DNA from 2 places in the Shinella sp. HY16 genome. Region 1 is predicted to be linked to the other one. Evidence: riboswitches for the same ligand, from Rfam matches in the RefSeq annotation. Region 1 holds a riboswitch; the other holds the start of a gene.
What was found. Region 1 has a riboswitch for thiamine pyrophosphate ahead of thiD (bifunctional hydroxymethylpyrimidine kinase/phosphomethylpyrimidine kinase). Riboswitches for the same ligand answer to the same signal wherever they lie in the genome.

Region 1 (7,031 bases):
ACGCCGTTTTCGCCGAGCACGACGGCGCTGCCATCGGGGATTTCCACCCAGGCTTCCGTATCGTCGTTCAGCGGTTCGGAGACCAGGCAATAGCCGCCCGTCGCACCCATTGGCGCAGCGTAGAGCGTCGGCGCCGCGTAGTCCGTCGCATAGCGCACCGCATAGAGCTGGTCGCCATCGGTGAAGGCGGCGGTGAAGCGCACGAGCACGCGGCGCTCCAGATGGGCGGCGAGCCGTTCGACGAAGGCGATCGTCTCGGCCATCGCGCCGAGCGGGTCGCGGGCAAGGCCGAACTGCAGGGCAAGCAGGAAGAGCAGCTCGGAATCCGTCGAGCCGGTGCGGGCCATGTAGAGGTCGTTGTCGAGCATGGTTTCGAGCGGCCGGCGCAGATGCTCGAAGTCGGCGATCTGGCCATTGTGCATGAAGGACCAGATGCCGTTGACGAAGGGATGGCAGTTGTCGCGCCGCGTTCCGCCGCCGGTTGCGGCACGCACATGGGCAAGAAACAGCGGCGAGCGCACCTGGCTGGCAATGCTGCGCAGGTTGCAATCCGACCAGGCGGGCAGGATGTCGCGGTAGCGGCCGGGCTCCGCGCGCTCGCCATACCAGGCGATGCCGAAACCGTCGCCATTGGTCGCCGTCTTGGCACGGGTGGCGCAGTGGGATTGCTCGATCAGCGAATGGGCAGGCGAGGACACCAGTTCCTCAAGGAAAAGCGGCTCTCCACGATAGGCTGCCCAACGGCACATGACGCTACTCTCGCTTTCGAAGACCGGCACGAACCGGTGATGGACCCGACGCATTAACCATGGCACTGCCCGGATTTTCAACGCAAATGGGTAAAATTGCGTTAACGAATGTAAACGGGCCGAAACCATGCGTGTCATTATGATGACAGCAGCAAAGGGCGCAGTTTCCGGCGGAACATGCGTTTTGTGAACGGTCCGTTTCCCGGGCGCCGGATTTCGTGAACAATGACCGGGGCGTATAAGGGCTGCAAGCAACCCGACCGAAAGGACCTCCCGATGTCCATACGCCCCGTCAAGCACGAAAGCATCGCCCAGCCGACCATGGAAGGCGCCGGCGTCAAGCTGCACCGCGTCTTCGGGTTCGGTGATCCCTCGATGACCGATCCCTTCCTGATGATGGACGATTTCCGCAACGACAACCCTGCGGACTACATCCGCGGCTTCCCCTGGCATCCCCATCGCGGCATCGAGACCATAACCTATGTGCTGGCCGGCACCGTGGAACACGGCGACAGCCTCGGCAACAACGGCGTCATGGGTGCCGGCGACGTGCAGTGGATGACCGCTGGCAGCGGCATCCTGCACCAGGAAATGCCGCGTGGCGACTTTGCCGGCAAGATGCACGGTTTCCAACTGTGGGCCAACCTGCCCTCCTCGCTGAAAATGACCGCGCCGCGCTATCAGGATATCAAGTCCGCCGACATCCCCGTCGTCGTCGATGACGACGGCACGGCGGTGCGCATCATCAGCGGCAGCTTCTGGGGCCGGAGCGGGCCGGTTGACGGCATCGCCGCCGAACCGGTCTATCTTGACGTTTCCGTACCGCCGGGCAAGCGCAAGGTGCTGCCCGTCGACACCTACCGCTCCGCCTTCGCCTATATCTTCGCCGGTTCGGGCACCTTCCGCGATGCCTCCAAGCCGTTCGGCGTGAAGGTGGAGAAGGAGTACCAGGGCGAGGAGCTGAACATTCGCGATCTCTCCGGCAACCGCACGCTCGTGGTCTTCGACACGGGCGACGAGGTGACGGTTCAGGCTGGCGAGAAGGGCATCCGCTTCCTGCTCGTTACCGGCAAGCCGATCCAGGAGCCCGTCGCCTGGCATGGTCCGATCGTGATGAACACGCGCGAGGAGCTGCAGCAGGCGATGCGCGAACTGCAGAACGGCACCTTCATCAAGCCGGCGCATTGACGCGCGGCCGCGAAACCCTATCCTTCCGCCCTGTCCCGCGGCGGAAGGATAGACCATGCGGATCGACGGCCAATGCCATTGCGGCTTCGTCACCTACGAAGCCGAGATCGACCCCGAGGCGGTCTCCATCTGTCATTGCACGGATTGCCAGCGGCTGACCGGCTCGCCCTACCGCGTCACCGCGAGCCTTCCGAAGGACGCCCTGCGCCTCACCGGCAATCCGCCGAAACTCTACACGAAGACGGCCGAGAACGGCCGCAAGCGCCTGCAGTATTTCTGCCCCGAATGCGGTTCGCCGCTGTTCACGACAGGCACGGACACCGATGCTGCAACGTGGGGCATCCGCTGGGGCAGCATCAACCAGCGCGCCGCGCTTTCCCCGAAAAGCCAGATCTGGTGCCGCTCGGCCCTCGACTGGTTCGGAGAAGCGACGGCGCTTCCCGGCGTCGCGACGGATTGAACCATGGCGACGGAGCGTTTCCAGATCGTGCGAACGGGCCTCGACGGTATCGAGGCGGTCTTTGCCGACAGCCGGCATACCTTCGCGCGCCATACGCACGAGACCTACGGCATCGGCCTCATCGAACGCGGCGCGCAGAAATCGGCGAGCGGGCGCGGGCTGGTGGAGGCAGCGGCCGGCAACACGATTACCGTCAATCCCGGCGAGGTGCATGACGGCGCGCCAATCGGCGGCGCCGCGCGTGCCTGGCACATGCTCTACCTGCAGCCCGCGCTCGTCCAAGCGGCCGCCGAGGATATTTTCGAAGGGCGACCGCGCGAGGAATTCTACGCGCCGGTGCTGGAGGACGGGCGCATTGCGGGCCTGGTTTCGAGGCTGCTCACCCTGCTTCTCGACGCAAGCGCCGGCGCGCTCGACCGCGAAGAACAGCTTCTCCTGCTGCTTGCCGCCGTGCTGCGCGAACAGGCGCCGCGGCAGGACGGTCCCGCGGCGATCGGCCGTGCCCGTGACCGGCTCGACGGCGATCCGGCCTCGGCCGTGACGCTGGAAAACCTTGCCAGCGAGTGTGGGCTCGGCCGCTTCCGGCTGGTGCGCGATTTTGCCCGCCTCACCGGCCTGACACCGCATGCCTACCTGCTCCAGCGCCGCACCGAGCTTGCCCGGCGGCTGATTGCTTCCGGCACGCCGCTCGCCGAGGCAGCGATTGCGGCCGGCTTTGCCGACCAGAGCCACATGACGCGCAATTTCACCCGCCGCTACGGCTACACACCTGGCACCTATCTCGCCGCCCGCGCCTGAACGGCCTGCATCCCGCAATTTCGTTCAAGACCCGCGCCGCCCTTCCGGTATTCCCTGCCGTCTTTCAAGCCGCATGGAACCAGACATGACTTCCGAATTCCTCATTACCTCGCTCGTCGTCATCCTTTTGCCCGGCACCGGCGTGATCTATACGCTGGCGCTCGGCATCAGCGGCGGGTTCCGCGCTGCTGTTCTGGCCGCCTTCGGCTGCACGCTCGGCATCATCCCGCATATCCTCGCCAGCGTCGTTGGCCTCGCCGCCGTGCTGCATGCCAGTGCGCTCGCCTTCGAGGTGCTGCGCTATATCGGCGTCGCCTATCTCCTGTTCATCGCCTGGAGCCTGCTGAAGGACAGCAATGCGCTGGATGTCGGGCCGGAGCAGGCACCGGTCGGCGGCGCGGCAAGGATCGTGCGCAAGGGCATCTTCACCAACATCTTCAATCCGAAGCTCTCGCTGTTCTTTCTCGCCTTCCTGCCGCAGTTCATCCCGGCGGGCACTTCCGGCGATGCCACCGGACAGATGCTCTTCCTCGGCGGCATCTTCATGGCGCTCACCTTCCTTGTCTTCGTCGGCTATGGAGCGCTTGCCGCCGGCCTGCGCCGGCAGGTGCTGAGCCGGCCGGCGGTCATCGTCTGGATGCAGCGCAGCTTCGCCGCCGCCCTCGGCCTCATGGGCCTCAGGCTTGCACTCGCCGACCGGTAACGGCCTGAGCGGGCTGCCGACCGGTCCTAAAGAGCGTGAAAATGATGCAGCGGGCCGTGGCCGGAGCCGACGGTCAGCGCATCCGACATGCGCACGGCACCGGCGATGAAGCGCTTGGCCGCCGCCACGGCATCGGGGAGCGCCAGTCCCTTGCCGAGTTCGGCTGCGATTGCGCTCGACAGGGAACAACCGGTGCCATGCGTGTTGCGTGTCAGCACCCGCACACCCTCGAACCAGTGCAGCCGGTCTGGCGTCGCGAGCACGTCGGGGCTCTCGCTGCCCGGCAGATGACCGCCCTTCAGCAGCACCGCCTTCGGCCCGAAGCCAAGCAGCCGCCTTGCCTGGTCCTCCATACCAGCCCGGTCCACGGCCTCCGCCTCGCCCAGGAGGGCAGCCGCCTCCGGCAGATTCGGCGTCAGCACGCTTGCGCGCGGCAGCAGCTGGCGCGTCAGTGCGGCGACGGCCTCCTGCGCCAGGAGCGAAGCCCCGCCCTTGGCGACCATGACCGGGTCGAGCACGATGGGCACATCACGATGCGGCGAGAGGGCAGCGGCCACGGCTTCGGCGATCTCTGCCGAGGCGATCATGCCGATCTTCACCGCATCCACCCGGATATCGGCGAAAACCGCGGCGATCTGCGCCGCCACGAAGCCGGGCGGCACCAGATGCACGCCGGAAACGCCTTGCGTATTCTGCGCCGTCAGGGCCGTCAGGGCCGCCATACCGTAAGCACCGCGCGCGGCAAACGTCTTGAGATCCGCCTGTATGCCCGCGCCGCCCGAGGGGTCGGAGCCCGCGATCGAGAGAATGTTTGCGATTGTGTCGGCCATCTCGCCTCCTTTCGGCAGGGGTGGCCTCGGGGTGGCTGCGATGCGGCACCCGTTCGACTCCCTCCGCCGGCATGATCCGGTTCAGGTTCAAAGGGTGCTTCTCAGCCCGCCTTCCGGCGGACGCCCCTGTCTTAAACGAGTTTTCGCAAATGACGCGGCGCCTGTCACGCCGAAAGTGGCGTACAGGAGCGTTTGCCCCCGGCGCCATGCATCCTTCTCCCTGTCCGCAGGGAGAAGGCGGCCGATGGATTCGCAGGCAGGTAACCCGCCCAATCAGGCCTTTGTGACGTGGTATTCCTTGATGGCAACCATCTTGATTGCCGGATACCGCTCTGCCTCGTAGCGCAGCGAGAAGGCATCCTGCGCCAGGAAGACCGGGTCGCCGTCAAGGTCGCGGGCGATATCGCCGCGGCGCTGGGTGACGAACTTGTCCAGCTCCGCTGCGCTGTCCGAGGAAATCCAGCGGCAGACGGAAAAGCGTGACATTTCGAAGGAGACCGGCAGGCCATATTCCGCCGAAAGCCGCTCCTTCAACACGTCGAGCTGCAGCGCACCGACGACGCCGACGATGGCGGGCGAGCCGTCTTCCGGCGAGAAGAGCTGCACGACGCCCTCCTCCGCCATCTGCTGGAGCGCCTCCTTCAGCTTCTTGGCTTTCATCGCGTCTTCCAGCCGCACGCGACGCAGAATTTCCGGCGCGAAGTTCGGCACGCCTTCGAAGACCAGCGCCTCGCCTTCCGTCAGCGTGTCGCCGATACGGAGCGTGCCATGGTTGGGAATACCCACCACGTCGCCGGCATAGGCCGTATCGGCCAGCTGGCGCTGCGAGGCGAAGAAGAACTGCGGGGCGGAAAGGCCGATCGTCTTGCCCGTGCGGGCAAGGCGCACCTTCATGCCACGCTCCAGCATGCCGGAGCAGACGCGGGCAAAGGCGATGCGGTCGCGATGGTTCGGGTCCATGTTCGCCTGGATCTTGAAGACGAAGGCCGTCATCTTGTCTTCCGAGGCGTGGACCTTGCGCACATCCGCCACCTGATCGCGCGGCGGCGGCGCGAAGGCGCCGAGTGCGTTGATGAGGTCTCGCACGCCGAAATTCCGCAGCGCCGAGCCGAAGAAGACCGGCGTCATGTGCCCCTCAAGGAAGGCCTCCTGATCGTAGGGCCGGCAGGCCTCGCGGGCGAGTTCAAGCTCTTCGGTGAAGGCGGCCCGCTCGTTTTCCGGCAGGTTCTTCGCCACGACGGCCGGGTCGTCGATCTTCGTCGGCTGCACTTGCGTGTCCGAGCCGCGGAAGGTGCGCTCGGCCAGGTGATAGGAGCCGCAAAAGGTCTTCGAGCGGCCGACCGGCCAGGTGATGGGCGCGGTGTCGAGCGCCAGCTTCTCTTCCACCTCATCGAGGATTTCGAAGGGGTCGCGGCTCTCGCGGTCCATCTTGTTGACGAAGGTGATGATCGGGATGTCGCGCAGGCGGCAGACCTCGAACAGCTTCAGCGTGCGCGGCTCGATGCCCTTGGCGGCGTCGATGACCATGACCGCAGCATCCACCGCCGTCAGCGTGCGGTAGGTGTCGTCGGCGAAGTCCTCGTGGCCGGGCGTATCGAGAATGTTGAAGACGTTGCCGTCATATTCGAAGGTCATCACCGAGGTGACGACGGAGATGCCGCGTTCACGCTCGATCTTCATCCAGTCCGAACGGGTCTGGATGCGGTCCTTCTTCGCCTTCACTTCGCCGGCGAGCTGGATGGCACCGCCGAAAAGCAGGAGCTTTTCCGTGAGGGTGGTCTTACCGGCATCCGGGTGCGCGATGATCGCAAAGGTGCGGCGGCGGGAGACCGCCTCTGCAAGGGTTTCGGCCATTTTCTGCAATATCCTGTGAGTTGCCGCGGTCTTTACAGGCTCCGCCGGGAAGATGCAATTGACGGGGTGGGACTGCGGCCGGCTTATGGGCGGATGAACGCACACGCCTCCACCCAGCCCATGCTCAGCCTTCTCCGCCTGCCGCATGGCGCGGGCATAGAACTTCCCGCCTACGAGACCGGCGGCGCCGCCGGCATGGACCTGCGTGCCGCCGTGGCAGAAGATCAATCGCTGACACTGCTGCCCGGCAAGCGCACCCTGGTGCCGACCGGCTTCGTCTTCGAAATCCCGTCCGGTTACGAGGGGCAAGTCCGCCCCCGCTCCGGCCTTGCCTTCAAGAACGGCGTCACCTGCCTCAACACGCCCGGCACCATCGACAGCGACTATCGCGGCGAGGTGAAGGTGCTGCTCGTCAATCTCGGCGATGAGCCTTTCGTCATCGAGCGCGG
Region 2 (7,031 bases), 900 kb from region 1:
ATGGGCAAGACGACGACCATCCGCTCGATCCTCGGCCTGACGCCTGCTCGCGCCGGCCGCATCGCCTTCGACGGCAAGACCGTTACCGCACTCCTCCCGCACCGCATCGCCCGCCTCGGCATCGGCCTGGTGCCGGAGGGGCGACGCTGCTTCGCCAACCTGACGGTCGAGGAAAACCTCCTCGCCTCCGCCCGGCGCGGTGCCTGGACACTGGCGAAGGTGATCGATCTCTTTCCCAGGCTCGGCGAGCGGCTTGGGCAATATGCCGACACCCTATCCGGCGGCGAGCAGCAGATGCTGGCGATCGGCCGCGCCCTGATGACCAATCCGAAACTCCTTATCCTCGACGAGGCGACCGAGGGGCTGGCACCGGTGATCCGGCAGGATATCTGGGCGGCGATCCGACAGCTGAAGGCGGGGGGCCAGTCGATCCTCGTCGTCGACAAGACGCTCTCCGAGCTCCTGCCGCTCACCGACAGCTGCTGCGTGCTGGAGAAGGGCCGGACCGTGTTCTCCGGCCCGCCAACGACCTTTACCCGCGACCTGCAGGACCGCTATCTCGGCGTTTAAGAACGGAGGACGGCATGTTCGGCTACAGGATCACCGACTGGGACGACGCCTACGAGAATGGCGGCAACATTCCGGGCGGAATGCGCTGGCCTACCGCCTGGGTGGAGCCGGCGCAAAGGATGCGCGAAACGCTCCTCAGCCTCGGCCGGGCAAGGCTCGATCTCGCCTATGGCGCGGGCGAGCGCAACCGCCTCGACCTTTTCCTGCCCGAGCGCGCGCCGCGGGGCCTCGTCGTCTACGTGCATGGCGGCTTCTGGCTGCGGCTCGACCGGAATTTCTGGTCGCACCTTGCCGCAGGCCCCCTCGCCCACGGCTATGCCGTCGCCATGCCCTCCTACACGCTCTGCCCGGACATCCGCATCCGCGGCATCGTGCGGGAGATCGCAGCGGCGATCGAAACGGCTGCAGGACTGGTGGCAGGTGAGCTCCATCTGATCGGCCATTCGGCGGGCGGCCAGCTCGTCAGCCGCATGGTGTCGGAAGCCTCGCCGCTTTCCGTCGGAACGCTCGCTCGCATCCGGCACGTCCTCTCCCTCTCCGGCCTGCACGACCTACGCCCGCTCATGCCTGCCGCCATGAACGAACGACTACAGATCGACGAAGCGGAGGCTATCGCCGAGAGCCCGGCCCTGCTGCGCCCCGTCGAAGGCACGCGGCTCACCTGCTGGGTCGGCGCCATGGAGCGCGCGGAATTCCTGCGCCAGAACGCCCTGCTTGCCAATGTCTGGACCGGCCTCGGCGCCACGACGGCGACGGTCGTCGAGCCGAACCGGCATCATTTCGACGTCGTCGACGGCCTTGCCGATCCCGAGCATCCCCTCACTCGAACCCTGCTGTCACCCTGATCCGATGAGCACGCTTGCCGCCTATGGCGGGCTTTTCCTCGCCGCGCTCGTCGCCGCCACCATCCTGCCGGCCCAGTCGGAAGCGGTGCTCGGCGGCTTGCTGGCCACCGGCACCCATTCCCCTGTGCTGCTGATCCTCGTCGCCGGCATCGGCAACGTGCTGGGTTCCGTCGTCAACTGGCTTCTCGGGCGCGGCGTCGAGCGGTTTCGCGGCGCGCGGTGGTTTCCCGTCAGCGACAAAAGCCTTGACCGAGCCGGCCGATGGTATCGCAAATACGGCTGGTGGAGCCTGCTGCTGAGCTGGATGCCGATCATCGGCGATCCGCTGACGGTGGCGGCCGGCATCATGCGTGAACCGTTCCTGCGCTTCCTTGCTGTCGTTTCGATTGCCAAGTTCGGCCGCTATATCGTGCTTGCCGCTCTCGTGCTCCACTGGCTCTGAAATTTTTCTGGAGGGGATGGAATGGGCGTCGCCCGGCTTTCGTATATTGGGGTATGAACGGAAAGACACCCGGCTTCAACGTGATCGGACAGCTCGCAGCGCTGAGGCGCTATGCGCTCTCGCTCGTCCGCAATCCGGACGAGGCCGAGGACCTGGTGCACGATGCGCTGGTCAAGGCCTATGAGCGGCAGTCCACCTTCCGCACCGGCGCCAGCGTACGCAACTGGCTGATGTCGATCCTGCACAATGCGCATATCGACCGCCTGCGCCAGCGCCGCTCGCAGGAGCGCCGCCACGACGCCGCCGCGGAGCTGGCAGAGGTCTCCATCCCGGCAAACCAGGACCATTCGGTGCGCCTGACGCAGCTGCGCAACGCGTTCTTCGCCCTGCCGGAAGAACAGCGCGAAGCGTTGCACCTCGTCGCGATCGAGGAACTTTCCTACCAGGAAGCAGCCGAAACGCTCGGCATCCCGGTCGGCACGCTGATGTCGCGTGTCGCCCGCGCGCGCCAGCGGCTGCGCGCCTTTGAACAGAGCGGCAGCGCCGCTCCCGTCACGCATCTCAGAATCGTCGGAGGCACTGGCGATGACAAGCAATGACCCCATTCTCGAATCCGATCTCAACGCCTATGTCGACGAGCAGCTCGCCGTCGGCCGGCGCATCGAGGTCGAGGCCTATCTTTCGGAACGGCCGGAGGTCGCGGCGCAGATCATGAAGGATCTGCGCGTGCGCGACGAGCTGCGCCTGGCACTTGCCGACCACCGCACGGTGACCCGGCAGGAAACGCGCGAGGCCGCCCGGCTCCTGGAACGCGCGCTGTCGCGTCGCCGCATCTTCTCCGTCTTCCGCCGTGCTGCAGCCATCGCCCTCTTCGTGGCCGCCGGCTGGACGGCCCATGCCGTGCTCGGCCCCTTCGGCGCCACCGAGGTCGTGGCCTCCACGCCCCCGCCTGCCTTCGTGGAGGAGGCGGTGCGCGCGCACAAGACGACGCTGCTGCGCGATACTATGGCATCCCAGCCGGAAACCGAGACCTTCGATCCGGCCGAGATCCGCTCTGCAACCGCGATCGTGCTGCCGGACCTGCCGAAGGGCTGGGGCGTGATCGACACGCAGGTCTTCCCCTCGGCCTATGGTCCGAGCGTCGAACTGGTGCTGGAACCACGCAAGGGCGAGCGCCTGTCGCTCTTTGCGGTGCGCCCCGGCTCGTTCGGCGTGCAGCACGTCCTGCTCTTCCACGCCGACAATGCCCGTGCCGCCTACTGGCAGATCGGCGATGTCGCCTATGCGCTGGTTTCGGAAAGCCGCAAGGCCGACGACCTGGCGGAAACCGCGCGCGATCTTTCGCGCACGCTCTACTGATCAACCGCGTCCAAACCGAAGGAGTTATTCGATGGATCCCGTACAACAGCGATTTGGCTACGGCGCGCAGGCGCAGTCGGCCGCCCTCTTCGACGAGGGCCTGCGCCAGCACATGCTGCGCGTCTACAACTACATGGGCGCCGGCCTTGTGATCACCGGCCTCATCGCCTTCATCGTCGGCTCGACGCCGGCCCTCTACGTGCCGATCTTCTCCTCACCGCTGAAGTGGGTGGTGATGCTGGCGCCGCTCGCCTTCGTCTTCTTTTTCTCGTTCAAGATCCAGACGATGTCGGCCAGCACCGCGCAGATGACCTTCTGGGCTTTCTGCGCCGTCATGGGCCTGTCGCTCGCCTCGGTGTTCCTCGTCTTCACCGGCACGAGCATCGCCCGCACCTTCTTCATCGCCGCCTCGATGTTCGGCGCGACGAGCCTCTATGGCTACGTGACGAAGCGTGACCTCGCGAAGTTCGGCTCGTTCCTGATCATGGGCCTTATCGGCGTCGTGATCGCCTCGGTCGTCAACATCTTCCTCGGTTCGAGCGCGCTGCAGTTCGCAATTTCAGTGATCGGCATCGTCGTCTTCGTCGGCCTCACCGCCTGGGACACGCAGAACATCAAGCAGCAGTATGCTGAAAACATCGACCAGGAATCGCAGCAGAAGATGGCCGTGTTCGGTGCGCTTTCGCTGTACCTGAACTTCGTCAACATCTTCCAGCTTCTGCTGAATTTCACTGGCGAGCGCGAGTAGTTTTCGCAAATGATTCAAGAGGAAACGGCGGGGCAAAACCCCGCCGTTTTTTGCTTCTCGCACCGCAATATACGTAAGTAATTTCTTACGAATTTTACCCGGTTGACAAATCAGCCGGCAGCGTCTTTGCTTAGAGCATTCACCAGGGGGGTCCCGACAAGGGGCTGAGATACTGCTGGCATTCGCAGCGCAGTGACCCGTTGAACCTGATCCAGTTCATACTGGCGTAGGGACGGTGCAAGCGCTGTAGAACCCGAAATCCGCAACCCGGATTCCGCCTACGCGTCCTTCCATCATTCCGGCTCTAGGACTGGGTCTCCAATCGCAAACTTGGAGCCTCACGAATGAATATTGCCGCCCAGAAGCTCACTCCCACCGTCACGACAGGCGCCCCGCCCGCCTCGCGAAAGATCCACATCGCCGGCGAGCAGCACCCGCAGATCCGCGTGCCGATGCGCGAGATCGCCCTGCACCCGACCTCGGGCGAACCGCCAGTCATCGTCTACGACGCCTCCGGCCCCTATACCGACCCCACCCATGTCGTCTCGATCGAAAGCGGCCTGCCGCGGCTTCGCGAGGCCTGGGTCGCCGCACGCGGGGATACCGAGGACTATGACGGCCGCCACATCCGTCCGGAGGACAACGGCTTTGCCACCGGGGAGCGGCTGACACCGGAATTCCCCATTCGCAACCGTCCGCGCCGGGCGAAGGACGGCAAGGCCGTCACCCAGCTCGCCTATGCGCGCGCCGGCATCGTTACGCCCGAGATGGAATTCATCGCCATCCGCGAAAACCTCGGCCGCAAGGCCGCGAAAGAGGCGCTCATCCGCGACGGCGAGAGTTTCGGCGCCCACATCCCCGACTTCGTCACGCCGGAATTCGTCCGCCAGGAAGTCGCAAGCGGCCGGGCGATCATTCCCGCCAACATCAACCATCCAGAAGCCGAGCCGATGATCATCGGCCGGAATTTCCTGGTGAAGATCAACGCCAACATCGGCAATTCCGCCGTCACCTCCTCCATGGCGGAAGAGGTCGAGAAGATGGTCTGGGCGATCCGCTGGGGCGGCGATACGGTCATGGACCTCTCCACCGGCCGAAACATCCACAACATCCGCGAATGGATCATCCGCAATTCACCGGTCCCGATCGGCACCGTGCCGCTCTACCAGGCGCTGGAAAAGGTCAACGGCATTGCCGAGGACCTCACCTGGGAGGTTTTCCGCGACACACTGATCGAGCAGGCCGAACAGGGCGTCGATTATTTCACCATCCATGCCGGCGTGCGGCTCGCCTATATTCCGCTCACCGTCAACCGCGTCACCGGCATCGTCTCGCGTGGCGGCTCGATCATGGCCAAGTGGTGTCTTCATCACCACCGGGAAAGCTTCCTGTACGAACATTTCGAGGAAATCTGCGACATCTGCCGCGCCTATGACGTCTCCTTCTCGCTCGGTGACGGCCTGCGCCCCGGCTCGATCGCTGACGCCAACGACGCCGCGCAGTTCGCCGAACTCGAAACGCTCGGCGAGCTGACGCAGATCGCCTGGGCAAAGGACTGCCAGGTCATGATCGAAGGCCCCGGCCATGTGCCGATGCACAAGATCAAGGAGAACATGGACAAGCAACTGAAGGTCTGTGGCGAGGCGCCCTTCTACACGCTCGGGCCGCTGACGACCGACATCGCCCCCGGCTACGACCACATCACCTCGGGCATCGGTGCGGCAATGATCGGCTGGTTCGGCACCGCCATGCTCTGCTACGTCACGCCGAAGGAACATCTCGGCCTACCGGACCGCGACGACGTGAAGGTCGGCGTCATCACCTACAAGATCGCCGCCCACGCCGCCGATCTCGCCAAGGGCCATCCAGCGGCGAAGATCCGCGACGACGCGCTGTCGCGTGCCCGTTTCGAGTTCCGTTGGGAGGACCAGTTCAACCTCTCGCTCGACCCGGAAACCGCCCGCGCCTTCCACGACGAGACGCTGCCGAAGGAGGCACACAAGGTGGCGCATTTCTGCTCCATGTGCGGCCCAAAATTCTGCTCCATGCGCATCTCGCACGATATCCGTGCCGAGGCCCAGAAGGAGGGGCTGGAGGCCATGGCCGCGAAGTATCGCGACGGCGGCGACCTCTACATGCCGCTTGCCGAAGCCCCCGCCGGAGAATGACCATGCGCGTCCTCGTCAAGGGGGCCGGCGTTGCCGGCCTCACCGTCGCCTGGCAGCTCTATCGCCACGGCTTCGACGTCACCATCACCGAACGCGCCGAAAAGGTCGGCCTTGGTGCCTCCGGCTTCGCCGGCGGCATGCTGGCCCCCTGGTGCGAGCGGGAAAGCGCGGAAGAGCCCGTTCTGGCGCTCGGCCGCTCGGCCGCAGACTGGTGGGAAGCGGCCGTGCCCGGTCATGTCAAGCGCCGGGGAACGCTGGTCGTTGCCGCCGGCCGCGATGCCGCGGAGCTCGACCGCTTCGCCCGCCGCACAAGCGGCTGGGAATGGCTCGACGGCGCGGCCATTGCCGAGCTGGAGCCGGATCTCGCCGGTCGCTTCCCCAAGGCCCTGTTCTTTCGGCAGGAAGCCCATCTCGACCCGCAGCGGGCGCTTTCGGCGCTCACCGCCGGGCTCGAGGAGGCACGCATGCGCTTCCTGTTCTGCGCCAACCCGGATGCCGATCGCTACGACCGCGTGATCGACTGCACCGGTGCAGCCCGGATCGGCCAGCTGCCGGGCCTTCGGGGCGTGCGCGGCGAAATGCTCTATGTGGAAACCCCGGAAATCAACCTCTCCCGCCCCGTCCGCCTGCTGCATCCGCGCCACCCGATCTACATCGTGCCACGCGGAAGGAACCGCTTCATGGTGGGCGCGACCATGATCGAGAGCGCCGACGACGGCGGCATCACCGCCCGCTCGCTCATGGAACTGCTGAACGCCGCCTACACGCTGCACCCGGCTTTCGGTGAGGCACGGCTTACGGATACCGGCGCAGGCATCCGCCCGGCCTTTCCCGACAACCTGCCGCGCGTGAGCGAACACGACGGCACGCTCCATGTGAACGGCCTTTATCGCCACGGC

Region 2: linked by a shared signal. The riboswitch ahead of thiC (phosphomethylpyrimidine synthase ThiC) and the one ahead of thiD (bifunctional hydroxymethylpyrimidine kinase/phosphomethylpyrimidine kinase) in region 1 are both predicted to bind thiamine pyrophosphate.

The regions. Positions count from the first base shown of each region.
Region 1 is NZ_JAHYXL010000001.1:4,073,889-4,080,919, reverse strand. Features, by position in the region: gene K0P03_RS20025 (class II glutamine amidotransferase) at 1-749, opposite strand, end outside; gene K0P03_RS20020 (pirin family protein) at 1,026-1,937, shown strand; gene K0P03_RS20015 (GFA family protein) at 1,993-2,397, shown strand; gene K0P03_RS20010 (AraC family transcriptional regulator) at 2,401-3,195, shown strand; gene K0P03_RS20005 (LysE family translocator) at 3,281-3,898, shown strand; gene thiD (bifunctional hydroxymethylpyrimidine kinase/phosphomethylpyrimidine kinase) at 3,925-4,728, opposite strand; TPP riboswitch at 4,770-4,866, opposite strand; gene K0P03_RS19995 (peptide chain release factor 3) at 5,002-6,582, opposite strand; gene dut (dUTP diphosphatase) at 6,676-7,031, shown strand, end outside.
Region 2 is NZ_JAHYXL010000001.1:3,176,099-3,183,129, forward strand. Features, by position in the region: gene K0P03_RS15680 (ABC transporter ATP-binding protein) at 1-570, shown strand, start outside; gene K0P03_RS15685 (alpha/beta hydrolase) at 585-1,415, shown strand; gene K0P03_RS15690 (YqaA family protein) at 1,420-1,857, shown strand; gene K0P03_RS15695 (sigma-70 family RNA polymerase sigma factor) at 1,911-2,456, shown strand; gene K0P03_RS15700 (anti-sigma factor family protein) at 2,443-3,216, shown strand; gene K0P03_RS15705 (Bax inhibitor-1/YccA family protein) at 3,248-3,964, shown strand; TPP riboswitch at 4,099-4,215, shown strand; gene thiC (phosphomethylpyrimidine synthase ThiC) at 4,309-6,132, shown strand; gene thiO (glycine oxidase ThiO) at 6,135-7,031, shown strand, end outside.